DNA from 4 places in the Viridibacillus sp. d25.2 genome. Region 2 is predicted to be linked to each of the others. Evidence: riboswitches for the same ligand, from Rfam matches in the RefSeq annotation. Region 2 holds a riboswitch; each other region holds the start of a gene.
What was found. A riboswitch is a leader RNA that binds a small molecule or an ion and turns the genes downstream of it on or off. The one in region 2 is predicted to bind S-adenosylmethionine.
Positions count from the first base shown of each region.

Region 1: linked by a shared signal. The riboswitch ahead of ACZLO7_RS21435 (acyl-CoA dehydrogenase family protein) and the one ahead of ACZLO7_RS20525 (methionine ABC transporter ATP-binding protein) in region 2 are both predicted to bind S-adenosylmethionine.
Region 3: linked by a shared signal. The riboswitch ahead of ACZLO7_RS12710 (cyclase family protein) and the one ahead of ACZLO7_RS20525 (methionine ABC transporter ATP-binding protein) in region 2 are both predicted to bind S-adenosylmethionine.
Region 4: linked by a shared signal. The riboswitch ahead of ACZLO7_RS14810 (methionine biosynthesis PLP-dependent protein) and the one ahead of ACZLO7_RS20525 (methionine ABC transporter ATP-binding protein) in region 2 are both predicted to bind S-adenosylmethionine.

Region 1 is NZ_CM196652.1:4,392,337-4,394,541, forward strand. It holds gene ACZLO7_RS21430 (betaine/proline/choline family ABC transporter ATP-binding protein) at 1-882, opposite strand, end outside; SAM riboswitch class I at 1,136-1,238, shown strand; gene ACZLO7_RS21435 (acyl-CoA dehydrogenase family protein) at 1,351-2,205, shown strand, end outside.
Region 2 is NZ_CM196652.1:4,187,829-4,190,033, reverse strand. It holds gene ACZLO7_RS20530 (carbon-nitrogen family hydrolase) at 1-643, shown strand, start outside; SAM riboswitch class I at 723-827, shown strand; gene ACZLO7_RS20525 (methionine ABC transporter ATP-binding protein) at 945-1,958, shown strand; gene ACZLO7_RS20520 (methionine ABC transporter permease) at 1,948-2,205, shown strand, end outside.
Region 3 is NZ_CM196652.1:2,537,155-2,539,359, reverse strand. It holds gene ACZLO7_RS12720 (putative bifunctional diguanylate cyclase/phosphodiesterase) at 1-242, shown strand, start outside; gene ACZLO7_RS12715 (VOC family protein) at 820-1,098, shown strand; SAM riboswitch class I at 1,240-1,335, shown strand; gene ACZLO7_RS12710 (cyclase family protein) at 1,413-2,150, shown strand.
Region 4 is NZ_CM196652.1:3,015,547-3,017,751, forward strand. It holds gene ACZLO7_RS14805 (tetratricopeptide repeat protein) at 1-740, opposite strand, end outside; SAM riboswitch class I at 913-1,016, shown strand; gene ACZLO7_RS14810 (methionine biosynthesis PLP-dependent protein) at 1,088-2,205, shown strand, end outside.

The DNA.
Region 1 (2,205 bases), 200 kb from region 2:
ATAGCCTTTTAGATGATTTTGTCCATCAACGACAAACAATGTGTCAACGCGTTTTGTCACCATTAAACGAAAAGCATCATTAATACTTTTCTCTAATGTAATAGAAATTGGTTTGATCATTACATCATCAACAATTTTCGCACTTGGTTTTTCTTGCATTAAACGATGAGAGCCAATAAATTCACGCACAAATTCATTAGCTGGGTTAGATAGGATATTGTCAGGAGTATCAAATTGGATAACTTGGCCACTATGCATAATACAAATTCGATCTGCCAACTTAATTGCTTCATCCATATCATGCGTGACGAAAATAACAGTTTTACCAAGACGTTGCTGTAAATCTTTCATCAAGTCTTGTAACGTGTCACGCGTAATAGGATCTAGTGCGCCGAATGGTTCGTCCATTAGAATAATGTCTTGGTCTGCGGCTAATGCTCGGAGCACCCCGATACGCTGTTGTTGACCACCAGATAATTGCGCGGGATATAAATCAAGATAGCTTTGGGGTAAATTAACGAGTTCTATGAGGCGTTCTGCTGTTTGATTTTTCTTTTCTTTTGACCATTTTAACAATTTAGGTACAAGTGTAATATTTTCACTAATGGTCATATGTGGCATGAGACCAATTTGTTGAATAACATATCCAATACTCCTACGTAATGCTACTGGATTCTTTTTCGATAAATCTTCCCCTTCCAAATAGATGGTACCTTTGGTCGGTTCTATCATTCTATTAATCATACGCATGGCAGTCGTTTTCCCACTGCCACTCGTACCGATAAAGGCGACAAATTCACCGCGTTCAATTTCAATATTCATATCGTCAACGGCTTTCTTTCCACCCCTATACACTTTCGATAAATTCTCTATCTTTAGCATAAGTATCCCCCCTCAAATTTAATAACCAAAGATTATTTACCCTCTTTTGATAAGTGGTAAACCTAAAAAGTAGAATAATTTAAAAAATATTCACTAAAATGTATAATCATTACAACATTTAACTAGAGTCCTATATCATTTTTAATTAATCTTAGGCTCATTTACTACGATTCTTAATCCCTACAAAAATACTTTGTTTTTCATATTGACTTTCACTTTTATAAAAAGTAAAATAATTGAAACAATAAAATATTACTTATCACGAGAAGCTAAGGGACTGGTCCGATGAAGCTTCAGCAACCACTGTCTAACAGATTGGTGCTACTTCCAGCAAGAGAAATCTTGGCAGATAAGGGTGCATATACAACATTAAAGCTCCCTCTTTTATAAATGGGAGATTTTTTACAGCTCCAATACATAGTAATTCTATAAGAATTATAAACTTAGAGGATTTGAGGGTGATTTATTATGAAAGAGATATTTATAAAAACAGAGCTACAACGTCAATGGTTAGATAAATTAGCGTTACTAAAAGTTCAAATCGCAAAAAGTGCTGCGACTGTAGATGAATTATCTATTTTTCCAAAAGAGAGCTTTAGCCAACTTCGTGAAATTGGTTACCCCGCAATTACTTTACCAAAAGAATTTGGTGGCGAAGGATTTTCAGTTTACGATATGGTTCTTTTGCAAGAAACACTTGCTAGCTACGATGAAAACACTTCACTTTCAATGGGCTGGACTCTAGGTGTTGTAGGTGAATTGTATGAGCAGAAATTATGGACAGCTGACAGGCTTAATTTCTTTGCAAATGAAGTACAAAACGGTGCTATTGTGAATCGTTCTGTAAGTGAAGCGCGCACTGGAAGCCCCACTCGTGGCGGACGTCCTGGAACAAATGCAGTACGATCTGACAATGGATGGCTTATAAATGGACGCAAAATTTTCACTACGGCTTCCCCTGTTTTAGATTATTTTTTAACTTCTGCTTGGATTGAGGATAAACAACAAGTTGGGTTCTTCTTAATTCACAAAGATACCGCTGGACTATCTATTGAAGAAACATGGGATGTAATGTCGATGCGTGGCACTTCTAGTCATGACCTAATCTTACAAGATGTTAAAGTAAGTGACTCGGATTTAGTCGAATTACCAAACCATCCGAGCGGTGGTAAAATCAATGGCTGGTTATTGCATATTCCTGCAACTTATTTGGGCATAGCACAAGCAGCCCGTGATTATGCAGTTCACTTCGCAAATCACCATCAACCAAATAGCTTAAATGCACCTATAAGTTCATTACCTAATGTACAGCATTTATTAGGT
Region 2 (2,205 bases):
AAAGAAATTAGACGAGCTAGCAGATTCAAACGGGGAACGTACGAAGGATTTTTTACAAAAGCTTTCGAAAGAACTGCAAATTCATATAGTTGGTGGCTCAGTATCAACAAAAAAAGATGGTGAATTCTATAACACGATGTACGTCTATAACAATAAAGGAGAGCTTGTTAGCGAATATGACAAAGCACATCTTTTCCGTTTAATGGACGAGCATTTGTATTTATCCGCTGGTGATAAGCAAAATAACTTTGAGTTGGGTGATATTCCAGCCGCTGGTGTTATTTGCTACGATATTCGTTTCCCAGAGTGGTTACGTCTACACGCGTTAAACGGAGCTAAAGTAATTTTTGTTTCTGCACAATGGCCAACACCGCGTATCGATCATTGGAAAACCTTATTACAAGCACGTGCAATTGAAAGCCAATGTTTTGTTATTGCAGTAAATCGAATTAGCCATAAAAAACAGAATTTCAACGGTCAGTCAATGGTTATTGAACCTTGGGGTGAAGTATTATGGACTGGTGGAGAAGATGAAGAAATGGCGATTATCGATGTTGATTTCTCTATAGTTGACGAAATTCGCCAACGAATCCCAGTGTATGATGATCGACGACCTGAATTATATAAAGATATTTCGAAATAATACAAAATTTCTAAAAAGTGTTTGACAACTAGAATATTACACAGTAATATTTAGTTCATAACTTACAAACGAATATTGAACTTTATCTAGAGAGACCGAGGGATAGGCCCTATGACGTCCGGCAACCCCCTGAAAAGGGAAGGTGCCAATTCCTACAGAATGAGTACATTCTGGAAGATAAATCGCCAATTTACATTTACGATACTTCTTTCAGAAAATTGAAAGAAGTATTTTTTAATAGAGTAAATACCAAGTAATTCTATAGAAGTTACATAATATAAACAGATTTGAGGGATGCAGTATGCTCGATATTCAGAATCTTATGAAAGTATATAAAACAAAAAAAGGTAAAGTAACGGGCGTGGAGAACGTATCACTGAAAATCAACAAAGGTGAAGTCTTCGGTATCGTAGGCTACTCTGGAGCAGGGAAAAGCTCACTTCTACGTTGTATCAATTTATTAGAGCGACCAACGAGTGGCAGTATCGTTGTAAATGGTCAAGACTTAACGAAGCTAAAAGGTGAGCAACTTCGAAAAGCTCGTTTGAAAATTGGTATGATTTTTCAACATTTTTACTTAATCAGTCAAAAAACTGTCGGGGAGAACATCGAATTTTCTTTAAAAGCAGCAGCTACACCGCCGGCACATATTAAAGCTCGTGTAAAAGAATTGCTAGAAATGGTTGGTTTAGCTGAGAAAATCGATGTCTATCCAGCACAATTAAGTGGCGGTCAAAAGCAACGTGTCGGTATCGCTCGAGCACTTGCAAATAACCCATCTATACTACTTTGTGATGAAGCAACTTCAGCACTTGATCCAAAAACGACAGTTTCCATTTTACGATTACTGAAGAAAATCAACCGTGAGCTTGATATTACAATCGTCTTGATTACTCATGAAATGGATGTTGTTAAAGAAATTTGTGATCGCATGGTTGTTATGCAAGATGGGAAAGTCATTGAAGAGGGTGCTGTCTATGACATTTTTGCAAATCCAGTTGAGCCTTTAACCCAAGAGTTTATCAGTAGTGTTGTATCATTTGAACTTCCGCCAACAATTCTTAATGGTGTCAAAGGGAAGATGGTTAAAGTGCTATTCAAAGGGGATGTCGCTGGTGAGGGAGTCATCTCAGATATGATTCAAAACTTCGATGTACACGGGAATTTCCTGCACGGTACTATTGAGTATATTCAAGAAAAACCGCTTGGCATTTTCCTAATGGAGCTACAAGGTCATCCGGATAATGTGAAGAGAGCCATTTCTTATTTGGAAGGGCGCGGTGCGCTTGTGGAGGTGATTAACGATGTTATTTGATTTCGAACATTTCCTTAGCATGCTTCCAGATATATGGAAAGCATTTGGTGAAACATTACTCATGGTTGGTATTTCACTTAGCATTTCGCTAATCATCGGGTTACCATTAGGTATTATTTTATTTGTTACAAGCAAAGGTTTATCTTTACGAAACCGTTTTTTAAATGGCATTCTAGGATTTATCGTCAATCTTGTTCGTTCCATTCCTTATATCATTCTATTAGTAGCGTTGTTCCCACTAACCAAA
Region 3 (2,205 bases), 1.7 Mb from region 2:
ATCAATCGTTCATACAAGGATTAAAAACTGGGCTTAGTAATGTTGCAATGGTGACAGCGATTATCAAATTAGCTCATGCACTAAGTATGCAAGTGATTGCTGAAGGTGTAGAAACGGAAGAAGAATTATGTATAGTTCGTGATAATCTTTGTGACTTTGCCCAAGGATATTACTTCAGTAAACCATTACCCACAGATGAATTTTCGGCAAAATTACATGAATTATATGTATCGAAAATATAACGAATTACCTTATATAAATTGGAATCCACACAAAGAGGTCACCCCTATACGCTGAGGGAACTGAAAAAGTACATAAAATGAATTTTAGCCATGGCTTTTTCTACGATGCCGTTAATTTCCGTTCCGGCGGACGCTTTCCTGGGGACGAACCTTGAGCCTCCTCGTCGCTAACGCTTCTGTGGGGTCTCAAGATGTTCGTTAGTTCCCCAAGGAGTCGCCGCCTGCACTCCAATCAACTAGTTTTATCTTTTTTCTATGAACAATTCAGACAGTGGTTAATGCAACTTATAGTAGCATTCTATTGCATAAACACATAAAGGAGTAAATATGCTACATCAACTAGAGTATAATTGATAAATTCACATTTTATTTTTCTGACAATTCTGTTATTTAAGTACTTTTTATAAGAGTGATAGATGTGAACAGCAATGAATCAAAAAATAAATGAAGTAATTTATGAAGGAGAGATTACATGGATAATATGTTATTAATGTCTCACAGCATCTTCCCAACGGCTGATATATCCCGTACGGCAAATTTTTACGTTCAAACAATGGGGTTTCATGCTGTACCGTAGATGGATGCAGAAGAACCGCATATTTGTTTATATCGTGATTTAACAGAAATTATTTTAACAAAGTCAAATGGACAAGAAGTTATACCAAATCGAGTTTTATATGGTTATGGGTATGATGCGTACTTTATAACAACCAATCATGAAACGCTTCAAGAGGAATGCATTAACTCTGGCGTGAAAATAGTTCGCTCATTAAGTAATACCGATTACAACAATAAAGAGTTTATTATCGAAGATATTGATGGTAGATGGATAGCATTTGGAATCAAACAAGGCTAGAAACGAGCTTAAAGTTGATTATTTGTAATAAAAAGCAATCATAATTGTTAATGAGAATCATATAGTGTAAAGAATTTTCGGAATTTTATATTGACAATAGATTTCGAAAGTTGTAAATTAAGAAACAACAAAATAACTTTTTTCTTATCCAGAGAGGTGGAGGGACTGGCCCTGTGAAATCTCAGCAACGGACATTGTACCGTGCTAATTCCAGAAGCGTATGCTTGAAGATAAGAAGAGTGCATCGGCGTATTGTCAACCTCTTCTTATCAAGAAGAGGTTTTTTTGTTCAATAAAATGATGAGGTGATGGATATGTCAACAGAATTAATCAATGCACTACAAACGTTAAAAGAAAAGAAATGGATCGATTTAACACATACTTTTGGAGCAGATACACCACGATTTAATGCATTTAAAGGGTTAGAAAAGACAACACTATTTTCACATGATGATGGCTTTTACACTCAAAACTTTGCCTTTGCTGGCCAATACGGTACACATTTAGATGCACCTATTCACTTTGTCCGTAATGCCCGTTATTTAGAAGAATTGGAGTTAAAAGAACTTGCATTGCCGCTCGTTGTAATAGATCATTCTAAAGATGTAGCCGAAAATCATGATTTCACGTTTTTAGTACAAGATATTTTGAAATTTGAGGCTAAATACGGTGAAATTGAGGCAGGTACATTTGTTGCACTCCGCACGGATTGGAGCAAACGTTGGCCTGATATTGAAGCATTTAATAACTTTGATGCTGAGGGTAATCCACATGCGCCAGGATGGTCAGTAGAAGCACTGAAATTCTTATTTGAGGAACGTCATATTAAAGCGATAGGGCATGAAACATTTGATACGGATTCTAGCGTATTATATCGTCAAAACAATGCTTTACTTTCTGAACTATATGTATTGGAACAAGATACTTATCAAATAGAGTTGCTCACTAATCTAGACCAGCTACCCGCAAAAGGGGCTGTTATTTTTAACATCGTACCAAAACCTGAGAAGGCTTCTGGCTTCCCAGTTCGCTCATTTGCTATTCTACCTTAAATAATTTGTACCCACGCATCTAGAACGGCATAGTAAGAAGTAATTTATATTAGAT
Region 4 (2,205 bases), 1.2 Mb from region 2:
ATCACCGCTTTATCTATTGCTCTTACACTACTTTCTACAATTTCATCATTTGTTTCTGTTTTCATCTTGTCTATAATATCTGACGCTTCTTCTACTCTACCTAATTGAATAAGTGCATAAACATAATGTTCTACCCAATCATACGATCTAACAATTTCTCTCCATCCTATTTCAAACAAAGGAATTGCTTCATCAAAGTAGTTAATTTGCACATAAAGTTCAGCTACATTTACTTCACCCATATAATTTTCATCATTTGTATTAACTTTTTTCAGCGTATTAAGTACAGAATCGTAATCATCTAAATGTAAGTAAGAAACCATTTCCGCATATTTCAAAAAATCGCCATCAGTTGCAGACTTTTTATAATGTTCTGCTGCTTTTTCAAAATTGTCCATGTTAAAATATGCTGCTGCCAAATTCGCATGGACTACTTCAGTATCTTCCATTTTTAAAGCATATTCTAAAATTCTGATGGCTGAAATGTATTTTTCCATTCGCAAATAAATTTCACCGAGTAAAGCAAAAGGAAAATAATGTTTTGGTTGTTGCTCTATTACTTCAGCTAAGAGCGGTAAAGCTTTGTAATATTCTTCAGCGTCTTTAATATAAAAACATGCTAAGTTATGGAGCGATTGTATATCTCTTTTTTCCACTACTGCTTGCTCTAGCATCATTTGAGCTTCTTCAAATTTAAATTCTTGTAATAACCGATTAACAGCTATGTCATTTAAATTCATCTTGTCACCTTCCAATTCAACTATGCAAATAATAGCATATTCATATAAAAAATGTACCACTTCTCAAAATTTATAAACTTTTCAAATTATATTGTTTCATAATAATGTTGATATTCTCATGTTCGCGTGTTAAAATTTCATTATTATTAACTTTCAAACAATTGAATATACTCACTTATCAAGAGAGATGGAGGGACTTGGCCCGTCGATATCTCAGCAACCACCCTATTTGTGGCAAGGTGCTAATTCCAGTAGACGTAGTCTTGTAGATAAGGAAATTGACTTCATATTTTGAAGGCCCTCTTCCTTAGAGGGCCTTTTAATTTTTTATAAAGGATGATGACATGATGACAAACAATCGTATTGAAACACGCCTAGTTCAGCTTGGCAATAACACTGATCAAAAAACTGGTGCTATTAACACCCCGATTTACCTTTCGACAGCCTATAAACATGCGGGTCTTGGCCAATCTACTGGCTACGATTATACAAGGACAAAAAATCCAACACGATCTGTATTAGAGGAAGCTATAGCTAACTTAGAATCCGGAGACGCTGGCTTTGCCTGTAGTAGTGGGATGGCTGCTATTCAATTAGTACTATCCCTTTTCAAATCAGGTGATGAGCTTATTTTACCAGAGGATATTTATGGTGGAACTTACCGTTTACTTGCTCAATACCATGAACAATATGCTATCAAACCTCAATATGCGAAATTCTCTTCAACTGAAGAAGTTGAGTCCTTCATTAACGACAAAACGCGCGCCATTTTTATTGAGACTCCTACTAACCCGTTAATACAGGAAATTGATATTGAGCTATATGCAAAGCTTGCGAAAAAACATAATTTACTTCTCATCGTCGATAATACATTCTTAACACCCTACTATCAACGTCCAATAGAGCTAGGCGCTGATATTGTTCTACATAGTGCGACTAAATACATCGGTGGTCATAATGATGTTTTGGCTGGTCTTGTCGTTAGTAAAGGTAAAGAGCTTAGCGAAAAACTATTCACAAATCATAATGCTGCAGGTGCAACACTTGCTCCATTCGACTCATGGTTACTGCTACGAGGATTAAAAACATTACATCTTCGCATGAAACAACATACGGAAAATGCTAAGCATATCGCGGCTTATCTAGAACAAGAACCTTTAGTAAAAGACGTTCTGTTTGCTGGTAAAGGCGGGATGATTTCTTTCCGTTTACAAAAAGGTGACTTAGTTGGTAAGTTTTTAGAAGGCTTGAAATTAATCGTCTTTGCTGAAAGCTTGGGCGGTGTGGAAAGCTTTATCACATATCCAACTACACAAACACATGCGGATATTCCAGAAGAAGAACGTATAGCTCGAGGTGTTGATAACTCTTTACTTCGCTTTTCAGTGGGTATTGAAGAAGCAGAAGATTTAATCGCCGATTTACAACAAGTTTTTTCTATCTTAGAAAAAGAGGTGTCATCATA